DNA from 3 places in the Paenibacillus sp. MZ03-122A genome. Region 2 is predicted to be linked to each of the others. Evidence: riboswitches for the same ligand, from Rfam matches in the RefSeq annotation. Region 2 holds a riboswitch; each other region holds the start of a gene.
What was found. A riboswitch is a leader RNA that binds a small molecule or an ion and turns the genes downstream of it on or off. The one in region 2 is predicted to bind cyclic di-AMP.
Positions count from the first base shown of each region.

Region 1 (7,518 bases), on a different contig from region 2:
AGTCATAAAGGCACACTGGATATTGAAAGCACAGAGGGAGAGGGAACGACAGCCCTGGTGCAGCTTCCAATTGCCAAGCCGGAGTAACGGGCTGGGCGCAGGAGGAAGTGTGTTAGTAGAAATGGAGGGTACACAGGTTGCGCATTAACAAGTTTATCAGCGAAACCGGTTTTTGCTCGCGCCGCGAGGCGGACAGGCTGGTAGAGAGCGGCCGCGTGACGATTAACGGCGAAGTGGCTGTGCTGGGTAGTCAAGCGGAAGAAGGCGATGATGTTCGCGTGAATGGCAAGCCACTGCGCGAGAAGTCCGATCACGTCTACATTGCATTGAACAAGCCGGTGGGCATTACAAGTACAACCGAGAGCCATATTAGAGGCAATGTTGTTGATTTTGTGGGGCACCCACAGCGGATATTCCCGATTGGACGCCTGGATAAGGATTCGGAAGGTCTCATTTTACTTACCAATGATGGAGACATTGTGAATAAGATTTTACGGGCAGAAGGCAAGCATGAGAAAGAATACATCGTAACGGTGGATCGCCCTGTCGTACCGTCTTTTGTGCAGGGCATGTCCAGCGGGGTGAAAATACTCGGCCAGCGGACGCTACCTTGTGAGGTGACGCGTGTATCTGAGTATGTATTCCGTATTATCCTGACTGAAGGGAAAAATCGTCAGATCCGGCGTATGTGTGCTGCCTTCGGTTATGAAGTAAAAAAACTGCAACGGCTGCGAATCATGAATATTCGGTTGGGGTCCCTTCAGAAAGGTGCCTGGCGTGATCTGACAGAGGCTGAGAAGCAGGAGCTTGGCCAGATGCTCGATTATACGCTTAGCTAATGCCAGAGGGGCTTTGTATAGCCTACAGCGTATGATCCTCGTATCTGACAAGTCCAGATTATAGGAAGCACTAAACAAAGAGGCACCAGCTGCATAAAAATGCGGCGGTGCCTTTGTTCATATAACATATGCATAATCAACCTTCATTCGAGCTTGAGGTAGGACTGATGACTTGTGTCCCGTTCTGATATTTGCGGAGAACAGATATTTCAACACGACGGTTTTTGGAGCGTCCTTGGCCATCTTGATTGCTTGCCAATGGACGATACTCGCCATAACCGATGGATACAAACTTGGTTGGATCGAGATCTGGATTGAGCAACAAGATACGCAAGAAATTCAGAGAGCGCTGGGCGCTCAAATCAAAGTTGGACGGGAACTGGCTGTTGGAGATCGGTACATTATCCGTATGACCCGATACGATAACATCATAGCCAGGGAACTGCTGGAGCATACTAGAAATAGACTTGGCCAGCTTTCTCGCTCCCGGTTTTACTTCGGCTTGCCCGGATGAAAACAGGGCATTATCACTAATGGTGATCATCAGCTGGGATTGGTTCAGCTTGGTATTCAGCAGAGGTGACAGGCCGTTATTTTGAATATATTGATCCATCTGTTTTTTAAGCTTTTTTAAATCTTCTTCTTCCCGCTGGGCAAGCTGTTTTTGCAGTTCAGAGGTAGAAGTAGCTTTCGATTTTAAGGGTTGTGATACTTGTTCTTTATTTTTGCCCATATCCATGGATTGTGACGACGGATTCGCGGCCGAGTGATCCAGCACGCCAGTGCCCCCACTAAAAGCTGAACTCAGGGATTGAGCCATAGTTTCAAATTTTTTGGCGTCGAGCGAGCTCATACCGAATAAGACAATGAAAAGAGCCAACAGAAGGGTCATTAAGTCGGAATATGGCAACAGCCAGCTTTCGTCAGCATGCTCTTCATGCGGTTCATGTCTCTTTTTACTCACTGGAATCGCCATCCTTCTGGGTCAATGTAGCCCGTTCGGTCGGAGTCAGGAAGATCGTCAGTTTCTGACTGATGGCAATTGTCGATATCCCCGATTGAATGGAAAGCAGACCTTCGACCATCATTAATTTAAGCTCCACTTCTTTTTTGGATAACCGTTTCAGCTTGTTGGACATCGGATGCCATAGAACATAACCTGTAAAAATACCGAGCAACGTCGCAATGAAGGCTGCTGCAATGGCATGAGAGAGCTTTTCCATGTCACTAAGGTCAGCCAGAGCTGCGATCAGACCTACAACCGCACCGAGTACCCCGAGCGTTGGAGCGTACATACCGGCTTGGGAGAAGATCAGTGCGCCAGAGCGATGTCGATCCTCGGTAGCATTGATATCCTCCATCAGAACGTCCCGTACGAATTCCTGATCATTGCCGTCAATAATCATTCGCATGCCGCCACGCATAAAGGGATCGTCGATTTCTTCTACCTTGGATTCCAAGGCGAGCAGACCTTCACGACGGGTAATGGATGCCCACTCGGTAAACGTACCGATGAGCTCTTTGCGGTCTAACAGTTTTTGTTCGGTGAAAATAACCTTGAACAGCTTCGGAATCCGTTTGATTTCTGCCATCGGGAAGGCCATAAATATACTCGCTGCCGTTCCGACGAAAATAATCATGTAAGCAGCGGGATTATTGACCAAATTGACGACCGGAGCGCCTTTTAAGATCATCCCGACGACCAGTGACACAATCCCGAGCACAAGTCCGATAATGGTTGAAATTTGCATGATACACCTCATCCATGAGAATAGATTTTGAATCCTTTCATGCCGCCGGGGTCGTCCTTGCCCCAAGCGCGTCATTACAAGACGGATTATAGTATTTATCGACAAAACTCTCTTTTTTGTTAAGTGCGAATTTCCGGTATAATAAGGTGATTATGTATTGAATGGCGGAACCATTGGAGGAAATGGCATGGGAGTAAAGCATGGGCGTGAGTATGAACAAATTTTGAACGATTTGACAGAGGCTGTGGGGCGCATCCCAGATAGCTATGAATTTTTTGAGATGGAAGCAGAAGATTGGGACAGGCTGGATCCGGCGGGACGTCAGGAAGTCAATGAAGCTTTGGCAGAAGACTTATTTTATGCACTGGGTACAGAGCCCACAATCACTGTAGGGAGTGGCGTTGTGATCTATGAGCCGGAGCAGCATCGCATCTATGTACTTATTGGGGACGAGGAGCTGACGTCAGTCCCTTTGATTTGAGGTCCGTCTTATGGATTTATCAACGGGGCCGTGGTAATATGTACACCAATATATCGTAGTTTTGGCCGTATTTAAGCGGTCGAAAGGCTTCCGTATAAACGGGGAGGAGTTCGTAACATGCCTTTTACACAAGAAGAGATTGAAGCACATCTGGAGAAACTGGAGGGCTGGGAACTGGAGGAAGGACGTTGGATCGTCCGAAAATATAATTTTTCCAGTTTTATGAAAGGGATTGCATTTGTGGATGAAGTTGCCGCTATATCTGAAGCATTCAATCATCATCCATTTATTACGATTGATTATAAGACCGTGACTCTGCGTTTGACCTCTTGGGACGACGGCGGTATTATGGCCGTGGATATTAAGGAAGCCCAACAATATAATGAAGCTTTTGAAAAAATGCGCAGCAGTCATTGAGCTTGTAATGATCTGTCGTATGATGATAGAAGCGCCTTCGCTATACAACATCGTGGTTGTATGCCGAAGGCGCTTTTATCATAGAATCTGGGTTGGGTGCTCGGGACGATATACCATACAATAAAATGGTTTTTTGCCATCAGGAGTCTGGCGTTCATAGGTATCTGTAAGCTCAAATCCAGCCGCCTTGTAGGCCCGGATAGCGCGCCCATTCCAAGTGAGCACCTCTAGATCAATTTCATTCTTCGGGTTGCGTCGTTGAGCTTCCTCTGCAATGGCACGGACAAAATCAGAGCCTTTGCCATGTCCGCATCTGTCAGGATGCATTCCAAGACCTAGCCGGGTCACACCGATCATAGGAAAATATTGAGCAAATCCCGTCAGTTTGTTCTCTTTATCCAGTACGGCAACATATTGCTCTTGGCGAAGCGTGGGACTTCCAAATTCGACTTCAAGCGCCTTCATTTGTTCCCAGGGGAGCCAACCGTATATGTTATAAGGTGGATCATATTGCCACTCACAGATTGCAGCCGCTTGATGCTCGTCCATCGGTACGATCCGATAGTTGGATATTGAGGCCGGCATGTGTTCCATCCTCCTTTTACACAGGTACTTCAATCATTAACAACAGATTGTAGACAAGTTGCAGAGGAATGGCAAGCGTGTTTATTTCATACCTAAGTCGGGTATACATTCAATAAGAAGGAATTACTGCTCATATGCTCCCCCAGCGGTGACGGTAAAACCGACGATGTTCGCTACAATTGAAACCTTTTGAGGTCTCAGTTCGTCAGTAAAGATAATAATTGCTGATGTTGTGGACATAAAAAACCGCAATTCGATTCCGGCCAGAATCAAATTGCGGCTAGGGTTAGCTTGCTGTGCGTTAGTTATTCTACGTTATCGTCATCAGGAATGTCTGAAGCTACAGAATGGTAAGCGTCTGTGCTCATAATTCTTTTTGCACCAACATAGCGGTTAGCGTAATAATTTTCGTTCAGTGAGCTAACTACTACACCACGTGAAGTCGAGGAGTGGGCAAATTTCCCTTCACCTACGAAGATACCTACATGGGAAATGCCTCTTCCTGTGGTGTTGAAGAACACCAGGTCCCCAGGTCTCATTTCATCTCGGGATACAGAAGATCCCATTTTGAATTGTGATCCAGATTGATGCGGAAGTTTAATTCCCAGTTTGTTGTATACGTACATTGTGAAGCCGGAGCAATCGAATCCCTCGAGTGTAGTGCCTCCGCTTCTGTAGTTCGTTCCTTTGGCATCTTGGATGACCTGGTCCATCTTAGAGTCTGCATATGCACTGCCGCCACCGAATGTAAAAGATGTAAAGGCAATGGCAAGACCCATAGCTGCGATCGTTAGCTTCTTCTTCAAAAAAAATATACCCCTTCCAATGCCTGCGAGGTTAGCTTAAGGATTCGGTAGAAGGTTCCCCTATGACCACTCTGTTGCGAGATCAATTCACCCAAACTGGTTCCCCCGCTTCCTAGGTGCCAGGAATTAGGCTTAACTTAAGATGTGCACCTTGGAGAGCAGTATTCACAATAACGTTATTTTTGAGATAAAGGTTACAATAAAGATTACAAAGTTGTTACTATCAGTTCACTGCGATTATTGTAACAAAGACGGCTGGCTTTGGCAAATGTTTCATTGCAAAAAGTTACAAAAAAAATCTGCTCCTAATGTCCCAGGAACAGATCTTGTTAACAGTATTCAGTTATGTGTCGTTTGCGCGGGTATGAATCATGTTTTTCGACAGACGGAAATGAAGTAAAAAACATAAAGGCAGGGCTTAGCTTCTACTAGAGATATCGGTATGCCATAGTCTGTACTGCGAACTGATATGCCACAGCCTGACCAGACTAGTAACAAAATGATACGATTGCTGGAGAATGAGCGCCAGCATGCCAGTCCAAATCATCGCCACGGTGCCAAATAGACCGAAGACCAGCAGCACACAAGCACCGAGCAAAAGGGATATACCGACAGCTGGGAGGAGCTGGCGAAAGAAGGCGAGCAGGGACGATAGTATGGCGTGACCACCGACAGTACCCAGTTGCATATACAGGATGCACTGCCGAATGAACCATCCGTATGCCATCCATCCAATGACATAGGGCAATAAATGCAGCAGATAAGAGGAAGATTGAAGTGCTCCTGCTACAATAGGGTAGAGTCTCGGTACTACCCAAAAGGCGGGAAGCAGCAGCAGTCCCAACTCGATGGTGTAATACAACAGCGACGACATGCCATGGCGTTTCATACCCTTGAAAAAGGACAGGCTTTGCGGTTCAGTCGCATCGGTATGCAGACTTTGATATATTCCGGCTCTAATGAAGGGAGTGATCAGTATGCGTAGTACAGTCGCCCCTAGTAGTATCCACAAATACACATGTACTTCCCGGCTGTCCATCAGAGCAATCTGACTCTCCATCCAAAATAAGGTCTGTCCCAGTTCGTTTTGACCCTGATCAGGATAACGGAGCAATAGCGGGATAACGGCAGACTGCACCAGCCGATAGAGAAACACCCCCCACAGTAGTCGATACAGAAATAAAATGATAACGATATAGAATCGTATGCGCACCAGCGCCCAGCCCTCTTTTATAACAGTCCGCATCTATAGACACCTCACCATGACAGACTTCCAAGCAGTGTCTCCAACAGCTTGGTTACACTAACACTCCAACGGGTTTGTTGCTTTTCGTCCAATTCGGCCTTTAGGCTATTGTTAATATGCTTGTTCTCCAGTGCAATGGTATATAGGGGATCAAGGGTTACATAGGAAACGGGAGAAGTACTTTTGATCCGAAAAGTTGTGCTTTTGCCCGCGCCGTCCCAAGCCTTGAATATCGTGGTACCATCCTTGAAGGTAAATTGGACAGGGATCTTGGGATAATCCGCCCCTTTTTTGCTGACCGTCACGACTGCTTCATATCCATTCTCCAGCTTGTGGTTTGTGATGTGATCCACTGAAAAGTCCGCCATCTGGCCGTCATATACATACTGTTCAAAATAGTGGCTCCATGAGCGTCCGGTGACTCTCTCCACGATACGTTGAAAATCCATTGAGGACGGATGCTTAAATCGGTACGTCTGGACGTAGGTCCGCATAATGCGATCCATTTTTTTCATACCCACCTGACGTTCAATGCCCCGTAGTACCAGCTTGCCTCGAGAGTAGGCATTTTGCGCATACTCAGCAGCTGAGCCATACTTCCATGACTCACGGTTTAGCGGCTGTGGGGAAGCTACCTGTCCCGATTGTAATGGCAGGTTGGGGGTAAGCCCATATTCTTGCTCCATAAGCCGCTCCTCTGCATAGGAGGTGAAGCCTTCATCCAGCCACGGCTCCTCAAATTCATTATTGGCTACCATTCCGTAGAAATATTGATGTCCAATCTCATGAACTAATGTCCGTTCCAGACTATAGCCAGGATTCAGATTACCCGCAGCAGCGGCCGTGATGAGTGTCGGATACTCCATACCGCCGGCTCCATTGCCTGATTTGGGTGGAACCACGATGGATAGGGTGGAATATGGATAAGGCCCGTACCATTTGCTGTAGTACGAAAGGGCGGCCTTCGCTGCGCTCATATAGCGCCCTTTGAGCTCCTTGTGCGACGGGTCAAGGTAGAGCTTGATTTTGACACCAGGGACTTCAGCAGAAGAAAAGGGTTCTTCTACGGTTACAAAGTTGGGTGAAGCGGACCAGGCAAAATCGTGTACATCATCGGCATAAAATTGATATATTTTTTGGCCGTTCTGTCGGACGGCACCACGGGTGGGAAATCCGGTCGCTGCTACGATATGAGTTTCAGGCACCCGAATCCGTACGCTGTAAATTCCAAAATCGGCATAAAACTCGGAGTTACCATGATACTGGTGGAGGTTCCAGCCCTCCTCGGCGCGTCCACGCTGTCCTTCAGTCTCGTAGACGCTGAGCTTCGGGAACCATTGCCCTGCCATTACAAAATCATCTGTCGCACCCATACGAGCGAAGATGGCGGGCA
Region 1 is NZ_JANAVI010000026.1:15,476-22,993, forward strand. Features, by position in the region: gene NLX74_RS25085 (PAS domain S-box protein) at 1-87, shown strand, start outside; gene rluF (23S rRNA pseudouridine(2604) synthase RluF) at 138-839, shown strand; gene motB (flagellar motor protein MotB) at 976-1,803, opposite strand; gene motA (flagellar motor stator protein MotA) at 1,796-2,590, opposite strand; gene NLX74_RS25105 (hypothetical protein) at 2,778-3,071, shown strand; gene NLX74_RS25110 (4a-hydroxytetrahydrobiopterin dehydratase) at 3,189-3,488, shown strand; gene NLX74_RS25115 (GNAT family N-acetyltransferase) at 3,567-4,073, opposite strand; gene NLX74_RS25120 (C40 family peptidase) at 4,379-4,879, opposite strand; cyclic di-AMP (ydaO/yuaA leader) riboswitch at 4,885-5,022, opposite strand; gene NLX74_RS25125 (hypothetical protein) at 5,298-6,125, opposite strand; gene NLX74_RS25130 (M1 family metallopeptidase) at 6,137-7,518, opposite strand, start outside.
Region 1: linked by a shared signal. The riboswitch ahead of NLX74_RS25120 (C40 family peptidase) and the one ahead of NLX74_RS00175 (hypothetical protein) in region 2 are both predicted to bind cyclic di-AMP.

Region 2 (7,518 bases):
TCTGCCAATCCGCAATAGAGTCCTTGACTCGCTGTATCAAGGCCGGATTCGACGGCGCGTAGTTGCTTGAGCCTGAACCAGCCCCATTGTAATCAACGCTCGATACCCGACCTTGAAAAAATGCCGAATCGGCAAAGGACTGCCCAATCAGTTCGGAGCCGACCACCCGTCCCTCTGCGTCACGGAGCATACTGCCGTTTGCTTGCTGCGGAAACAGAACCTGCGCTACTCCTGTACTGACTAGCGGATATGCCAAACCGCACAAGAGAATCATCAGCACCGAAGTTCGCAAAGCTACTCCAATAACTGTACTTCCTCGCATCTCTTGTCTCTCCGGTTGTCCTTCCGACACTGTCCCGGTCCCTGTACGTTTGTTATGACCTTGCCCGCCAGATTCGGCTTTTTCGTGCGCAGCAAATCTGCGTCCAGACATCATCCGATAAAAACCACTCATGTCGTTCACCCTTTCTGCACTAAATCCACAAATGCACCAGCAAATCAATGGCCTTAATACCGACAAACGGTACGACCATACCGCCCAGACCGTAAATCAGCAAATTCCGTCCCAGCAGGCGATCCGAGCTCATCGGCTTATACTTCACGCCCTTCATGGCCAGCGGAATCAGAAGCGGAATAATAACCGCGTTAAAGATCAGCGCCGACAAAATAGCGGACAGCGGGGAGCCAAGCCCCATGACGTTCAAAGCGCCCATTTGTGGAATGGCCAGCATGAACATCGCCGGGATGATGGCAAAATATTTGGCAACATCGTTCGCAATGCTGAACGTTGTCAATGCTCCGCGCGTCATAAGCAGCTGCTTGCCGATCGCAACCACCTCAATAATTTTGGACGGATCGGAATCCAGGTCCACCATATTAGCTGCTTCTTTGGCCGCGACTGTGCCGCTATTCATGGCCAGACCGACATCCGCTTGCGCCAGTGCAGGTGCATCATTCGTGCCGTCTCCGGTCATGGCAACCAGCTTTCCCTGTTCCTGCTCACGTCGGATAACCGCGATTTTGTCCTCCGGCTTGCTCTCAGCTACAAAGTCGTCCACACCCGCTTCTCGTGCAATTGTAGCTGCTGTCAGCGGATTATCTCCGGTACACATGATCGTACGGATACCCATTTCCCGGAGCTGATCAAACCGTTCCTTCATACCTGGCTTCACTGTATCCTTCAAATAAATAATGCCGTATATCTGATCATCCAGCGCGACTGCCAGCGGTGTACCTCCTTCAGAGGCTACCTGATTGGCTTTTTCCTCCAGATCGGCTGGAATACTGCCGTTTTGCGATACAATCCATTGCCGAACAGAATCCACCGCGCCCTTGCGTACCTTTCGTCCATCGGTCAGATCCAGACCACTCATCCGTGTCTCCGCCTTGAATTCGATAAAGGTTCCACCTGCTGCCAAGGATGCATCCAACGTATGCTCCTGTTTGCGCATCAATTCGAGAACCGAGCGGCCCTCTGGCGTCTCATCCTTCATAGAGCTAATCGCTGCCCACTTCACTAACTCTGCCTTCTCCACGCCCTCCACAGGCACGAATTCACTCGCCATTCGGTTACCGAAGGTGATTGTACCTGTTTTATCCAGAATCATCGTGTTGATATCCCCAGAAGCTTCTACCGCCTTGCCTGACATGGCCAGTACGTTAAACTGGGTGACCCGGTCCATACCAGCAATCCCGATAGCTGACAGCAGTCCTCCAATCGTGGTTGGAATCAGACAGACTAGCAACGAAATTAGCACAGGGACAGGCAAATCAATGTTAAAATGACGGGCAATCGGCGCTAGTGTAACCACCACAATTAGAAAAATAATCGTCAAGCTAATCAGCAAAGTGTTCAGTGCAATCTCATTCGGCGTCTTTTGCCGCTGTGCGCCTTCCACGAGCGAAATCATTTTATCAATAAATGTCTCGCCTGGCTCTGTCGTAATTCGCACCTTAATCCGGTCACTGACTACTCGCGTCCCGCCGGTTACCGAGCAAAAATCACCACCAGATTCCTTGATGACCGGAGCCGATTCTCCCGTAATTGCAGATTCATCCACCGAAGCCAGACCTTCAATGACCTCACCATCGCTTGGAATCATTTCGCCTTGGGAGACAATAACCACGTCACCCTTACGCAATTCGGTTGAGCTAACCACTTGAATGTCATTTCCGATGAGCTTGTTAGCTTGTGTATCCTGCTTGGATTTTTTTAAAGAGGCAGCTTGTGCCTTACCCCGCCCCTCCGCGAGTGCTTCGGCAAAATTAGCAAAAAGCAACGTAAACAACAGAATAACAAACACGGTCAGGTTAAAGCCCATTTCCTTGCCAGTTCCAAAATAACCGGGAAACAGTAACATGAGCAGCACGACCAATGTACCGATCTCCACGACGAACATGACAGGATTTTTCATCATAATCATCGGATTTAACTTTATAAAGCTATCCTTGATCGCATGCTTCAAGATGCCTCTGTCCAGCATGTGTTTGCGTTGTTCCTTCATGATCAAACACCCCGTTCATCCATTCTCATTTTCTTCTTCACATGGTCAAAAATTCAGCAATAGGTCCCAATACGATGACGGGTAAAAAGGTCAACGCACCAATCAGCAGCACGATCCCGATCAGAATGGCTCCAAATAACTTGTTATCCGTGCGCAGTGTCCCCGTCGTCACCGGAGTCGGTGCTTTGGCATTCAACGAAGCCGCCACAGCCAACAATGCAATCATAGATACATATCGTCCGAAGAACATAACCATCCCCGTTGTCATGTTCCAAAATACGTTGTTATCCGAAAGACCTTCAAATCCCGAACCGTTATTTGCGGCAGATGACGCATATTCATAGAGCACCTGAGTCAACCCGTGATAGCCAGGGTTAGTGACCGCATCGTATCCCCAATGACTCATAAATGCAAGTGCAGTTGGGGCGAGAATGAGAAACGGATGTACCAAAATGGCAATCGCGATCAGCTTCATTTCCTTACCTTCAATTTTCCTTCCCATAAATTCCGGAGTTCTCCCGACCATCAGTCCGCATATAAACACACCCAGAATCGCATACATCAGCATATTCATCAGTCCGACACCCTTGCCGCCAAAAATGACGTTTAGCATCATTTCTCCCAAAGCAGCCATGCCACCCAGTGGGGTTAGTGTATCGTGCATATTATTGACCGAACCTGTCGTTGCCGCTGTTGTGACCGCAGTGAATAAAGCCGATTGTCCAATGCCGAAACGAACCTCTTTCCCTTCCATGCTTCCCTGAGAAGCATCCACACCCAGTGTCTGGATTAACGGATTACCTGTCTTTTCAGACACGTACGTAATGGATAGAAAAATAAGAAACAATACCATCATGGAGCTAAAAATAATCCAGCCCTGCTTACGATTACGGGCAAACAATCCAAAGGTATACGGCAACGAAGCCGGCATTACCCACATTGCCAAAATTTCCAGCACGTTCGTCCAAGGACTTGGATTTTCAAAAGGATGCGCAGAGTTAGCTCCCGCATAACCACCCCCGTTTGTCCCCAAATGCTTGATGGACTCCAGAGAAGCAATGGGTCCCATAGAAATCTGCTGCTGTGTTCCGCTCAGCGTCGTAAGATCCGCCGTAGGCTGTAGCGTCTGGGGTACCTTCAATCCAACCAGCACCAGCGTAAGCACAAAGGCCAGCGGCAGGAAAATTCTTATAATGGCTTTAATAAAATCTTGAAAGAAATTGCCCATTCCTTCACCGCGCCGCGTCAATCCTCTCATAAAAGCCGCAGCAACCGCAAAACCGGAAGCAGCCGAAGTGAACATCATCATCGTGACGAACGCCATCTGTGTCAGATACGTAAGCCCGCTTTCTCCGCTATAATGTTGGAGATTCGTATTCGTCATAAAGCTGATTACCGTATTAAAAGCTAGTGATGCTTCCATATTACTGTTTCCAGCCGGATTACCGGGAAGCATTCCCTGTAAACGCAACAGCAAGTAGCTGATTGCCACAAGCACGGCGTTCGTAGCAATGAAACTCATAACATACGTAGTCCAACGCATGCTCTCCAGCTTCTTCAATCCTACTATCTTATAAATCAGCTTTTCTGTTCCGCCAAAAATCCGATCCGTCCGATTGGGTTCATTCGAGAATACATGATACATATAGGTGCCCACTGGCTTTACCAAGAGCAGCAATATAACGATCACAATTCCAATTTGAAGCAGCTCCATCCTCTATTCCTCCTCCAAAATGCTCCTGCGTTTGGAACAACAGACCTGCTACCTATGATGCTTAATATTCATGATCTGTTGTTCCCGCCCGCTCTATCCCTACCAGTGACTAGAACTTTTCAGGGTTCAGGAGTGCGTAGATTAAATACATAAACACAATAGCCGTAAGCCCAAGTATAACGATCATCCTCTTCGTCCTCCTTTAGAGGTCTGCGCATCACACCAGCGTACAAACAGCAGTATCACTCCATAACTCACAGCCATGACGAGCAGCATGTATATATCCATCATGTTCATACCCTCCGTATCGGTCCTCAGATCGCCATTCCTATTTCATCATAAAATCATAAAACAACTATGTTATAAGTGCTTATCCGTTCAGCAGAAAACCCACCTCTCCGTTCAATGTGTAGATCACATGGTCCGCTCCCAATCCTCGATAAATTCCTTGTGGATTACAGCCGTGCGTAATAACATAGATCGATTCCGATGTTAGCGGCCGACATATTTGCAGGAAACGGCAAGTCAGATTCAAGCTGTTCTCGAACAAATACACACTACCAATTTCTTTTTTTGGAAAATTCCATTTTCCCGCTTGCATGGTATTGATGCGGACAATGTGCTCCACACCCATTTTTTTGAGCTGTCGTTCCTCCTGGGCGCTATTCGTCAGAACTGCAAACGCCAATTTTTTGAAAATAAGCAATTTCACAAAACTTCTGCCCGCTTCATTCGGTGCAGTGACAATAATTAACCGACCTTCCATCAGTAGCTCCTCTCCCGGTATAAAAAGACAACAAAAAGAAGCCGAAGGAAAAAGGCTTTCCTCCGGCTTCTTACATATCCATGATAAAATAAACCATGGCTGCACACGGCGGTTTGTTGCCTCTCCCTGTACGCTTACGAGGTTAGCTGTCGGATTCGGACGTGAGAGTCGCCCTATTTCTGGCACTTGACCGGAAAATTCACCCCATGAGACACACGGCAAGCCGTACAGTCTCGATTGGTTCCCCCGCTTTTGCAACTGCAAAATTCAGCGCTATAGACATTTCGTTGTTGCTTCATTCAAATTAATTTGAAATTACGTCTTGAATCATACACCCGCGCATGGAAGACTGTAAAGCTCAACTGCGGGGTTATAAATCGGCCTTTAGAGCATAGAAGATTAATAATAACGCTTACAATGCGACTATGCTTCTCACAGCTCACTCAATCTCTGTTTTTCATCCCTTTTCGAAAATGACAAGCATGTCAATATTGGCGTAGGGTAGAGCGTTTTTGGCCTTTTTTTGTAAAAAGAGAAGAAAATACGCTATATGTACCAGCTAAACACCGATTGAACCCGCTTTTATAAGAAGAAACACCTTAATTCGCTCCATTTGCAGTGCGATTTACTGTTTTGAACAAAATACGATTTTACAGCGGCTAAAGGCTTAATACAGCTTTTCCAGACTTGCAACCTTACTTTGAATTGCTTACAATTTAATTGCTGAATATTGAATAAGGAGAGATACTATGACCGTTTATGAATATGATGCGCAAACCCTGCAAGGGAAACCAATTCCGTTATCCACATATAAAGGGAATGTTCTGCTTATTGTGAACACAGCCAGTAAATGCGGGTTAACCCCCCAATACAAAGCGTTACAAGAGCTATATGACCAGTACCATGAACTGGGGCTCGAAATTTTGGGATTTCCCAGCAACCAATTCGCCAAACAAGAGCCAGGTTCCAGCGAGGAGATTTCCGAGTTTTGCCAGATCAATTATGGTGTTACCTTTCCGATGTTCGCCAAGACAGATGTCAATGGCGATCAAGCGCACCCCTTATTTCGCTTCCTGACCCAAACAGCTCCGGGGGTACTAGGGTCCAAAGCGATCAAATGGAATTTTACTAAATTCTTAATTACACGAGAAGGTAACGTATTTAAGCGCTATGCACCGCAAACCACTCCAGATAAGTTGGCGGGAGATATAGAGAAGCTTTTGCAGCAAAACTGATATTCTTCTTTATCACAGTTATTAAAACAAAAAAAGCATCCCTTCACGTAAACCGTGTCAGGATGCTTTTTTAACTAGGTTTTGCATATAATGCGGTCGAGAGGACTCGAACCTCCACGGGCGTACGCCCACTACCCCCTCAAGATAGCGTGTCTGCCATTCCACCACGACCGCAAATCATAATGTATTGAGGCAACAGATTTATTATACTCTCTCATCGACTATTTGTAAACACAAATATAATAATTATTTTATATGTTATTTTATATAACATATATGAGCGATAATAATATTTAATTTGACACAAATGCCGCTAAAATGTAAATATATATTACATATATTTCGAATTTTTTCGTTATCCCTAAGTAAAGAGTAAAATAATATAACATAATGATTCACTTCGAGGAGGCGAACCGCCCTGCATAAAGGCAACCGCTTGCTGAACTATGCATTATTGTTGGACCCTTCCCTACCTGTTGGTGGCTTCACCCGTTTTAACGGACTGGAGAAACTATTCCGCAACGGACATTTGAACAGTCTACAAGACCTGGAACATTACATGCTGGATGATTTGTATCCTCAATTTACAACCGTTGACGGCATGGCTATCAACAGTCTGTATGTCGCCATCCAGCAGAATGACAGTTGGCGAATCGCTCTTATTGATAAGATGCTGCATACCCAACGTCCCTCCTTGCAGCATGTGAAGGAGTTGCGTCTATCCGGTCAGCGTCTACTTAAGCTCGCTAAGGCTCTTTATCCTTGGCTTGAATTTGACCAGTTGGAATCCATACTCATTCAATACAATGCAATTGGCACACTCGCTACCGTTCACACCTGGATTAACTTCCTCCTCGGAAACGATGTAGAACAGACCGTTCACGGCTATCTTGGCGCAGCGGTGTCCTTCTGCGTGGAAGATGCCTTCAAACTACTCAATCCTCCTTATGAGGAAAAGAACCCTTTTATGGAGCGTATGACCAGCGAGCTGCTCTCCGCATGGAAGAAGCTTAACAAACCTGAGCCAACTGCATTTCAGCGTCGCCTTCTTCACAGACATTGGTACAACTCCTACATCACTCTACCGCTTTATATGAGCCATAATAGCCAATTGGATGAGCCTAGACTGTTTTCCCCCTCAGGTCTATTCAAACGCCTTCCAGCATCCCCCTGATGCGTCGTTTCGCTAATGTGGCAGCAACACCAAAAACACTCTGCCCCTTTCCTCAGGTGGCAGAGTGTTTTTTATCCACATATAATCGAAATTCACACTATTAGTAGACTCTAGACGGGTTATCA
Region 2 is NZ_JANAVI010000001.1:28,794-36,311, reverse strand. Features, by position in the region: gene kdpC (potassium-transporting ATPase subunit KdpC) at 1-454, opposite strand, end outside; gene kdpB (potassium-transporting ATPase subunit KdpB) at 474-2,504, opposite strand; gene kdpA (potassium-transporting ATPase subunit KdpA) at 2,542-4,218, opposite strand; gene NLX74_RS25755 (potassium-transporting ATPase subunit F) at 4,328-4,405, opposite strand; gene NLX74_RS00175 (hypothetical protein) at 4,589-4,984, opposite strand; cyclic di-AMP (ydaO/yuaA leader) riboswitch at 5,100-5,267, opposite strand; gene NLX74_RS00170 (glutathione peroxidase) at 5,734-6,219, shown strand; tRNA gene NLX74_RS00165 (tRNA-Leu) at 6,311-6,393, opposite strand; gene NLX74_RS00160 (urease accessory protein UreF) at 6,656-7,393, shown strand.

Region 3 (7,518 bases), on a different contig from region 2:
CCAGCTCGTACTTTAGCTCCTCCGACATGACACTCCGTCTTCTTCGGCTCATACATACGCCTCCTTCAGCAATGGAATAAGGAAGATCATTCCCGGCTTAGTATGTGCAGAGATGTCATGCTTCATCCTGCTCTGTATATACAAAACGGCCCCGTCATTTGAAATGACGAAGCCGTCGTTAAACCTGCAAAGCTGGTATAAATCACGAAATCAATTAAGGTGTTTCAAAATATTCGACTACACTTGTATGGGAGTCGGGATCATATACGCTGACTTCTACCGACTCGGTAAGAATGTCAGCATAGCTGTAGGAGACACGTTTAAACGTCTGTTGCTCCTGATCCAGCTTGACGATAAAAACAGAAGGGTACGTTTCTTCCAAGACACCAGTTCGTTCGACGGTCTTACGGCGTCCGCCGTTAGCCCGCAGCAAAATTTTTTGCCCTACATGTGCGTCGAGACTGCGTTTGATTTCCAACAGCGTATTTTTAGCCATTGCCTAACGACCACCTCTTTCCTTGTCCATTATAACGAATTTTAGAGGGATTGTCAAATCAAGCTAAATATTATAACAACACGAAAAATAAGTTGTCAATTTAATTTTTTGCGAACAGGAATAATTTATATAAAAAATGACAAAAAGCCTCTGAAAGCAGAGGCTTTTTGCTCAGGTTAGTCCTATTGGCACATTTGAATCCTAGATTGCGGAAGGCGTTACTTTAAGCGTTGATAAATTTTCAAGCTTCGGCAGGCCGATGCGATAGCTTCCCCTAGTTTCAATTCCACCCACTCCGCGACTGCCACTGATTGTCTGGTGAAACAGGTCCCCCATGTTGACCGTATCACGGATCGAAGTAAAGGCCGCCTTGGCAGCCACGTAAACGGGGTCCAGCGCGTGAATCAGGATACGCCCTGGTGAGCTGGCGAAGTTCGCTCCCGCACGTAGCAGCGCCTCAAAATGGGACTGGCACGCTCCCGCTACAATCGTCAGGGAATCCAGATGACGTTCATATTGCCTTGCTACCTGAATTGCCGCCACAAAATTTTGCGAATTTTTATAACTTTTCAAGCTGTACAAATCGTAAGGCTGTGGCTGCTTCAGTACACCGTCATGTCCAGTAATGACTACGATATCCGGGCGGATACGAGGAAGCAGTCGGTACAACGTGTCCGCCATTGCCGATTCGTGAACGTGATGTCCCTCTGCAGGAACACGGAGCTGTTCATATAAACTGAGACATTTTTTCAGATAGCTGGGATCTCCATCCAGGTGAAGAACCTTTCCCGGCATTTCAAAATACGTTGACTCGACCGGATCACTCCAGTCCCCTACCAGAGCTGCCTGACTACGAGCAGCTTGCTGCTGGCGTGCCCGTTGCAACAGATTAAGAGACTCACCAGCCTTAATGTGGGCCTGCTGAGTCTTACCGCTAATCTGGTCTGCAGGCACTCTGACCAGATCGTTCACCGGGGAATCAGCCAGCAGCCGAAATTCTATTCCCTTAATGATCGCTTTATCCCGCTGGATGTCCTCAACACGAAACGTGACATCTCCGCCGTACGATTTCCGAACGACCAAGTCTCCTAAACTCATCACACTGTATCACCCCTCCTATATCGTATGGGTGAATGCACAGTTTGGTTCCAGCTTAGGATATACCTGCCTCCAACAGCACAGCGCTGAGACGCGCAAATTCCTCAATACTTAGCGTTTCTCCTCGACGGGAGGGTTCAATACCAGCTTGTTGCAACAGCGGCTCCAGCGTGTCCCTGTTCTCTTTGGTGAAGAAACGGCTTTTCAAGTTATTGGAAATGGTTTTACGACGCTGAGCAAAAGCAGCATGAACCACTTCAAAGAAGTGCTTCTCATCCACCACTTCCACCGGAGGGGCTTCCCGTACACGCAGCCGGATGACTGCAGACTCCACATTTGGCTGGGGAATAAATACTGTATTCGGCACAATGCAGACTAATTCAGGTTCGCTGTAATATTGCACTGCAATGCTCAGACTGCCGTAATCCTTCGTTCCAGGAGACGCAGCCATGCGCTCAGCCACTTCTTTTTGGATCATAACGACGATATTCTCCAGAGGGAGCTTGTCCTCCAGCAGCCTCATCAGAATCGGTGTAGTAACATAGTACGGCAGATTAGCCACGACACTTACTTTACTCACGTCTGCAAAATCGGCTGCGAACACCTCACGTAAATCCAGCTTCAGCACGTCTCCATGACGTACCTTCACATGCTCGTAAGGGGCCAACACCTCTTCGAGAATTGGCAGCAGCCGCTGGTCAATCTCGACAGCGGTAACTGCCTTAGCCGATTGCGCCAGCTTCTCGGTCAAAGCGCCAATCCCAGGACCGATCTCAAGTGCACCCTTCGTCTCATCCAATCCGGCAGCATTTACAATCTTATTGAGAATATTTTGATCAATCAGGAAATTTTGTCCCAAACTCTTTTTGAACGAAAAACCGTGCCGTTGAATAATTTCCTTCGTACGCCGCGGTGTTGCTATATCTTGAATCCCTGCCATACGGACATCACAATCCTTCACTTTCAATTTGTGCCAGTGCCCCGGCAAATTCCTCGCGGCTGATCTGAAATACAGACAGCCGTTTATGTAGCTGCTTTCCGTTACAATAACCAATACCCAGCACATTCCCTAAGGCCATACGGCGTGCAGCAGCATTGGGATGGGTGATGAGTCCAGCATCAATCAGGTCCGCCCACTCAATCAGCGGGTCGGCGCCTTCCACTGTCGTATGAACCCGTGCAAGAGCGTGTCTGATCGCATCTGGTGAGGCATTCTCCACGCCAATATCTCCTTTACGCGTCGCTTCTGCCTCGGGTATAAAGGCCTGCTTGCAGCCGGGTACCTTGGAAGCGATAATCTTACGGATGCGCTCCCCTGCATGATCGGGATCGGTTAAAATAATGACCCCCCGCCGCTCCTGCGCCAATGCAATTTTACGCAGCGTCATTTTATTAATGGCGGAGCCGCCAGTTTCTATCGTATCCGCTTCAACAGCGCGGCGAATGGCCACCGTATCATCCCGGCCCTCTACCACGATCACTTCCTTGATCATTTGTGTTTCCCTCCACTGCTACACAGCAAGCTATATTTATCTTTCCCTGCTTTTGAAAACAAAATAAGAAGAGGATATCCTCTTCTTAGCATGGCATAACTATGTTGTTAATACTATCGCATTGCCCTCAACATACACAACCTGTTTTAGTTGATTTCAGGCTTTACCGGTCCGATAACATATACGGTTTTACCGTGCTTACGACCAAATTGGTTGGCTCGGCTCAAACTCTCATAATACACATCGATTTTGTGGCCTTTAATCGCGCCACCGGTATCCTCCGCACGACGGAAGCCCACCCCTTCGATATACACCCACCAGCCGATTGGAATTATACTCGGATCGACCGCGATGGTGCGTCCTTCCGTGACACGTGCGCCGGATGCAGTACGTGTACCGATACCTGGCTCCTGTGAGGAATACGCCGTCATGGAGACGTTTTGTAAAACTTTGCTATATTTAAAATTTACGCCTGCTTTACGGACAGCACTGCCCGAACTAACCGTCGTTGCCTTAACCGCATCATTGGGACCGACGGAAGCAGCAAGAACGACCGGTTTTTTCTTCGTTCCTACCGCAATGACCTTATCCACCCGGTTCTGTGCAACTTCCTTGTTAACCAGCTGTTTGGATACCAACTTTCCATCATGATATACCTTTTGAACGTGCTGGACGACCACACCCGATTTGCCGCTTTGAATGACCCGATTATCGCCTTTATAAAGACTCGGATCGGCCGTTTTGATGACCTGATAAGGCACCTGTTTTTTCTGTTCGACCTGCTGTTTCTTCACACGGACGATTTTTATGTCCATGTTAGACGAAACAGAGGCATCCAACGCAGGATAAACTTTATCCGTTGATGATAATTTATAGCCCGAGGTACGAATGGCACCTTCTACTGTATTTTCTGTTGTGTACAGCTTTTTCGTCTCATTGCCTGAAGATACTCTGACTTGATTGGCACGTTTAATGACTACGCGATCGCCATCCTGTATTGCTCCATTTAGCGGCATGGAAACTGTATCATGCGGCTGAAGTGAAATGGAATGCTCGCTCAGCAAATCTTGAAGCATGGATTCCCGGGTTTCTACCGCAGACGCCTTGCCATCGATGACAAAAAAGACTTGTTTTTTAGATTGCGTGTACATCAGAATTGAAATCATAATCGTTAGCGCGATTAGAAAAATAGCAACCAAAGCAGCCTGGCGCACATTCTCTTGCTTCCAACGCAATACGTAAGACATGCTGGATGAGCGTGACTCATGGGTATCCTTTTTTTGGAAAATGCCCATTTCCTCCGTCCTCCTTACATAGCCCGCCGTCTGGAGTAAGACATAGTTGAGATTTGACGTGACTATAACAGATTTTCTACAAGACAAGCCCAAACTACGACTGTCCTGCACCATGTACCCGTCTTCGCGGCATGCTGTCCTCCCCTGTTTAACCACAGTATGATGACAGATTTTCTTTTATTCACAACAAAAAAAGCCAGAGAAAGAGACTAGAGAGCTCTTTCGTGGCTTCCGGCATGTGTGAATATGCGGGAAAACTCATGCACGAGATGGCTTCTCTCTTGTTACGCTTACGGGGTTAGCTGTCGGGTTCGGACGTAGAGAGTCGCCCTAGCTTGGGTCAACCGCTCATGGCGGTCGCCTTCACATTCACCCCGAAGACCCAGAAAGAAATCGAAATACGGCTCCTCCACCTGTTCAATCCCATCCGGGAAAAGAATTTAGGTCGAGCCGGCTGGCGGAAGAGACGTTCCCTTCTTGCACATACGCCGGACGTACTGTAAGCCATATCGGTTCCCCCGTTCCCTGTAAAAGGGACTCAGCGAGACTGGTTCATGAAATGACTTGTTGATGTTTACATTCAAACAACAATTCACTGAAAAGATGATATCCTGTTTCTATGCATGTTGTAAAGCAGGTTTCAAGTACATTTTTTAAAATATTCGGTTAAAATATTGTAATATTCTCGAGTTTCCTGCAACAAATTCATGATTAGCTTCGTCTATCTCTTTATTTTGATCGATTTCTTCACTTTTTCATTGAATGTCAAATCGTTCCAGGGCATTTCGGGTCGTTATTGACACTAATTCCTCCACTGTAATCCCTTTGATTTGGGCTGCAGCCTCTGCTACCAGTCTCACATGTGCAGACTCATTTCGCTTCCCACGATACGGATGAGGTGTCAGATAGGGAGCATCAGTTTCAATGAGCAGACGGTCCAGCGGCACCTGTGCGAGCACCTCTTTTGGCTGCTTGGCATTTTTGAACGTTATTGGACCACCGAAGGAAAGGTGAAATCCCATATCCAGCACCATTTTGGCTGTCTCCCAGCTACCCGAAAAAGAGTGCATGACTCCACCAATCTCACTCGCTTTTTCCTCGCGCAAAATCTTAACAATATCTTCATGTGCATCCCGGTTATGAATAACAATGGGCATCTTGAGCTCACGAGCCAGACCAATTTGGTTTCGAAACACCCGATGCTGCACATCCTTCGGTGATGTATCCCAATAATAATCCAGACCGATCTCCCCGATGGCTACAACCTTCTTATGACTGCATAACGATGCAATCCATTCTAGATCGCCCTCCTGCATTGTAATCGCATCCTGCGGATGCCATCCAACTGCTGCATAAATAAAATCGTACGTCTCGGCCAATTCCATGGTGGATGGAATGGTCTCACGATTAAATCCGATATTGATCATCCGCGTTACTCCTGATTCGACAGCACGTGCTATAACTTCTTCACGATCTTCGTCAAATTGTGGCGCATCCAAGTGAGTATGGGTGTCGAATAAATCCAAGGTTTACATCTCCTTTTTTTACTTACATTTCTATATAGTTGTCTATTCTTTGACAAAATAATTCCTTATTTTGGCAGGTAACCTGTCTTTTACCGCGTTCAATTTATTCTGGGGAAAATACATATGATATTTTCCTCGGTGAATACCACTTATTGAGCGCACAATTTCCGAAACTTCGGATATTTCACTCACCTCGCCCTGACGTCCAAGCAGTAAAATCTGGTTGTCCGTCGAGCCACCCTGCCGAAACACATCATAAGGAAGATCTGTCGGAAAATCAATTTCAAAATCATATTCAGGGTGCAAACCAGCCTCTTTCAAAGCTTCTCGAATACTGTCAATGGTATCTGTATCCATATTTTCAATCTCTACATATTTATACAATCTACGGTCCATAAACCGGCTGCTCAAATCACTTAAAATCTCGTCCTTTTCTCGTTTCCACTGGCTAAATACGGTCTGGATTAATGACTCGTCGAGCATCAGATATTGCTCTACTGTAAGATCTCCTTTCAACAGATCCGGCAACGGGTCCAGCAGAAAGCCAAACTCATATCCGTTTTTAAACAATTCCTTTGCTCGCTTAAAAATTTTACGTAAAAGGATTTCCGAGCTGCGTGTTACAGGATGAAAATAAATTTGCCAATACATCTGGTAGCGTGACATTAAATAATCTTCTACTGCATGCATACCTGATTCCTTCACAACAATTCTCCCATTATGAGGACGCAGCAGTCGTAAAATACGATCCAAATCAATCGTGCCGTAGTTGACGCCTGTCGAGTGAGCATCCCGCAACAAATAATCCATACGATCGGCATCTAGCGGACTGGTTACCAGGTTGACAACAATCGGTTTATCATACGTTTTGGCTATAACCGCAGCCACCTTTTGTGGAAGCTTCTCGTCGACTTGCCGTAGCACGGCGTTGATCTTCGTGTCTCCCAGTACAATGCGGCATGTCCAATCCTCATGGTTCATATGAAAGGCTTCCTCAATTGAATGAGAAAATGGGCCATGCCCCACATCATGCAATAGAGCTGCACACAGAGCAACCAGCCTTTCCTCCTTCGGCCAATCCGGGAAATCTCCACGTTCAAATTGAGAAATAATACTTCTCGTAATCTCATATACGCCCAATGAGTGTGAAAACCGGCTATGCTCCGCTCCATGAAACGTAAGATACGACGTGCCTAACTGCCGTATGCGCCGTAAACGTTGGAACTCCGGCGTGTTGATCAACCGCCATATCACAGTATCCTGAACATGGATGTAATTATGTACCGGGTCTTTAAAAACTTTTTCTTCACTGAGTGGCTGGTGCAAGATATCAGCTCCTTTAATATTCGGAATAATGGATTAAAATACAATAAAATCCTAAATGGTTTCCCTCATTCGACATTCTTTGTCGTAATATGTCGAATTATAGTTTTTCGACATTTCCAAATCGACAAACTGAATAAATCATCAATAAGATAAGGCAATACACACAAGTAAAGCTCTTTAATCTAAATACTTTTGCATAATCAGACTGTTACTACATTTTTAAGGTTGACTGTTTTGGGAATCGTTGGTATAGTAAATATCAGAAAAGAGAAAATTTTGTCGAA
Region 3 is NZ_JANAVI010000017.1:78,029-85,546, forward strand. Features, by position in the region: gene NLX74_RS23040 (small, acid-soluble spore protein, alpha/beta type) at 1-52, opposite strand, end outside; gene veg (biofilm formation stimulator Veg) at 215-496, opposite strand; gene yabG (sporulation peptidase YabG) at 698-1,594, opposite strand; gene rsmA (16S rRNA (adenine(1518)-N(6)/adenine(1519)-N(6))-dimethyltransferase RsmA) at 1,650-2,534, opposite strand; gene rnmV (ribonuclease M5) at 2,542-3,087, opposite strand; gene NLX74_RS23065 (resuscitation-promoting factor) at 3,234-4,382, opposite strand; cyclic di-AMP (ydaO/yuaA leader) riboswitch at 4,654-4,936, opposite strand; gene NLX74_RS23070 (TatD family hydrolase) at 5,138-5,908, opposite strand; gene NLX74_RS23075 (HD domain-containing protein) at 5,951-7,234, opposite strand.
Region 3: linked by a shared signal. The riboswitch ahead of NLX74_RS23065 (resuscitation-promoting factor) and the one ahead of NLX74_RS00175 (hypothetical protein) in region 2 are both predicted to bind cyclic di-AMP.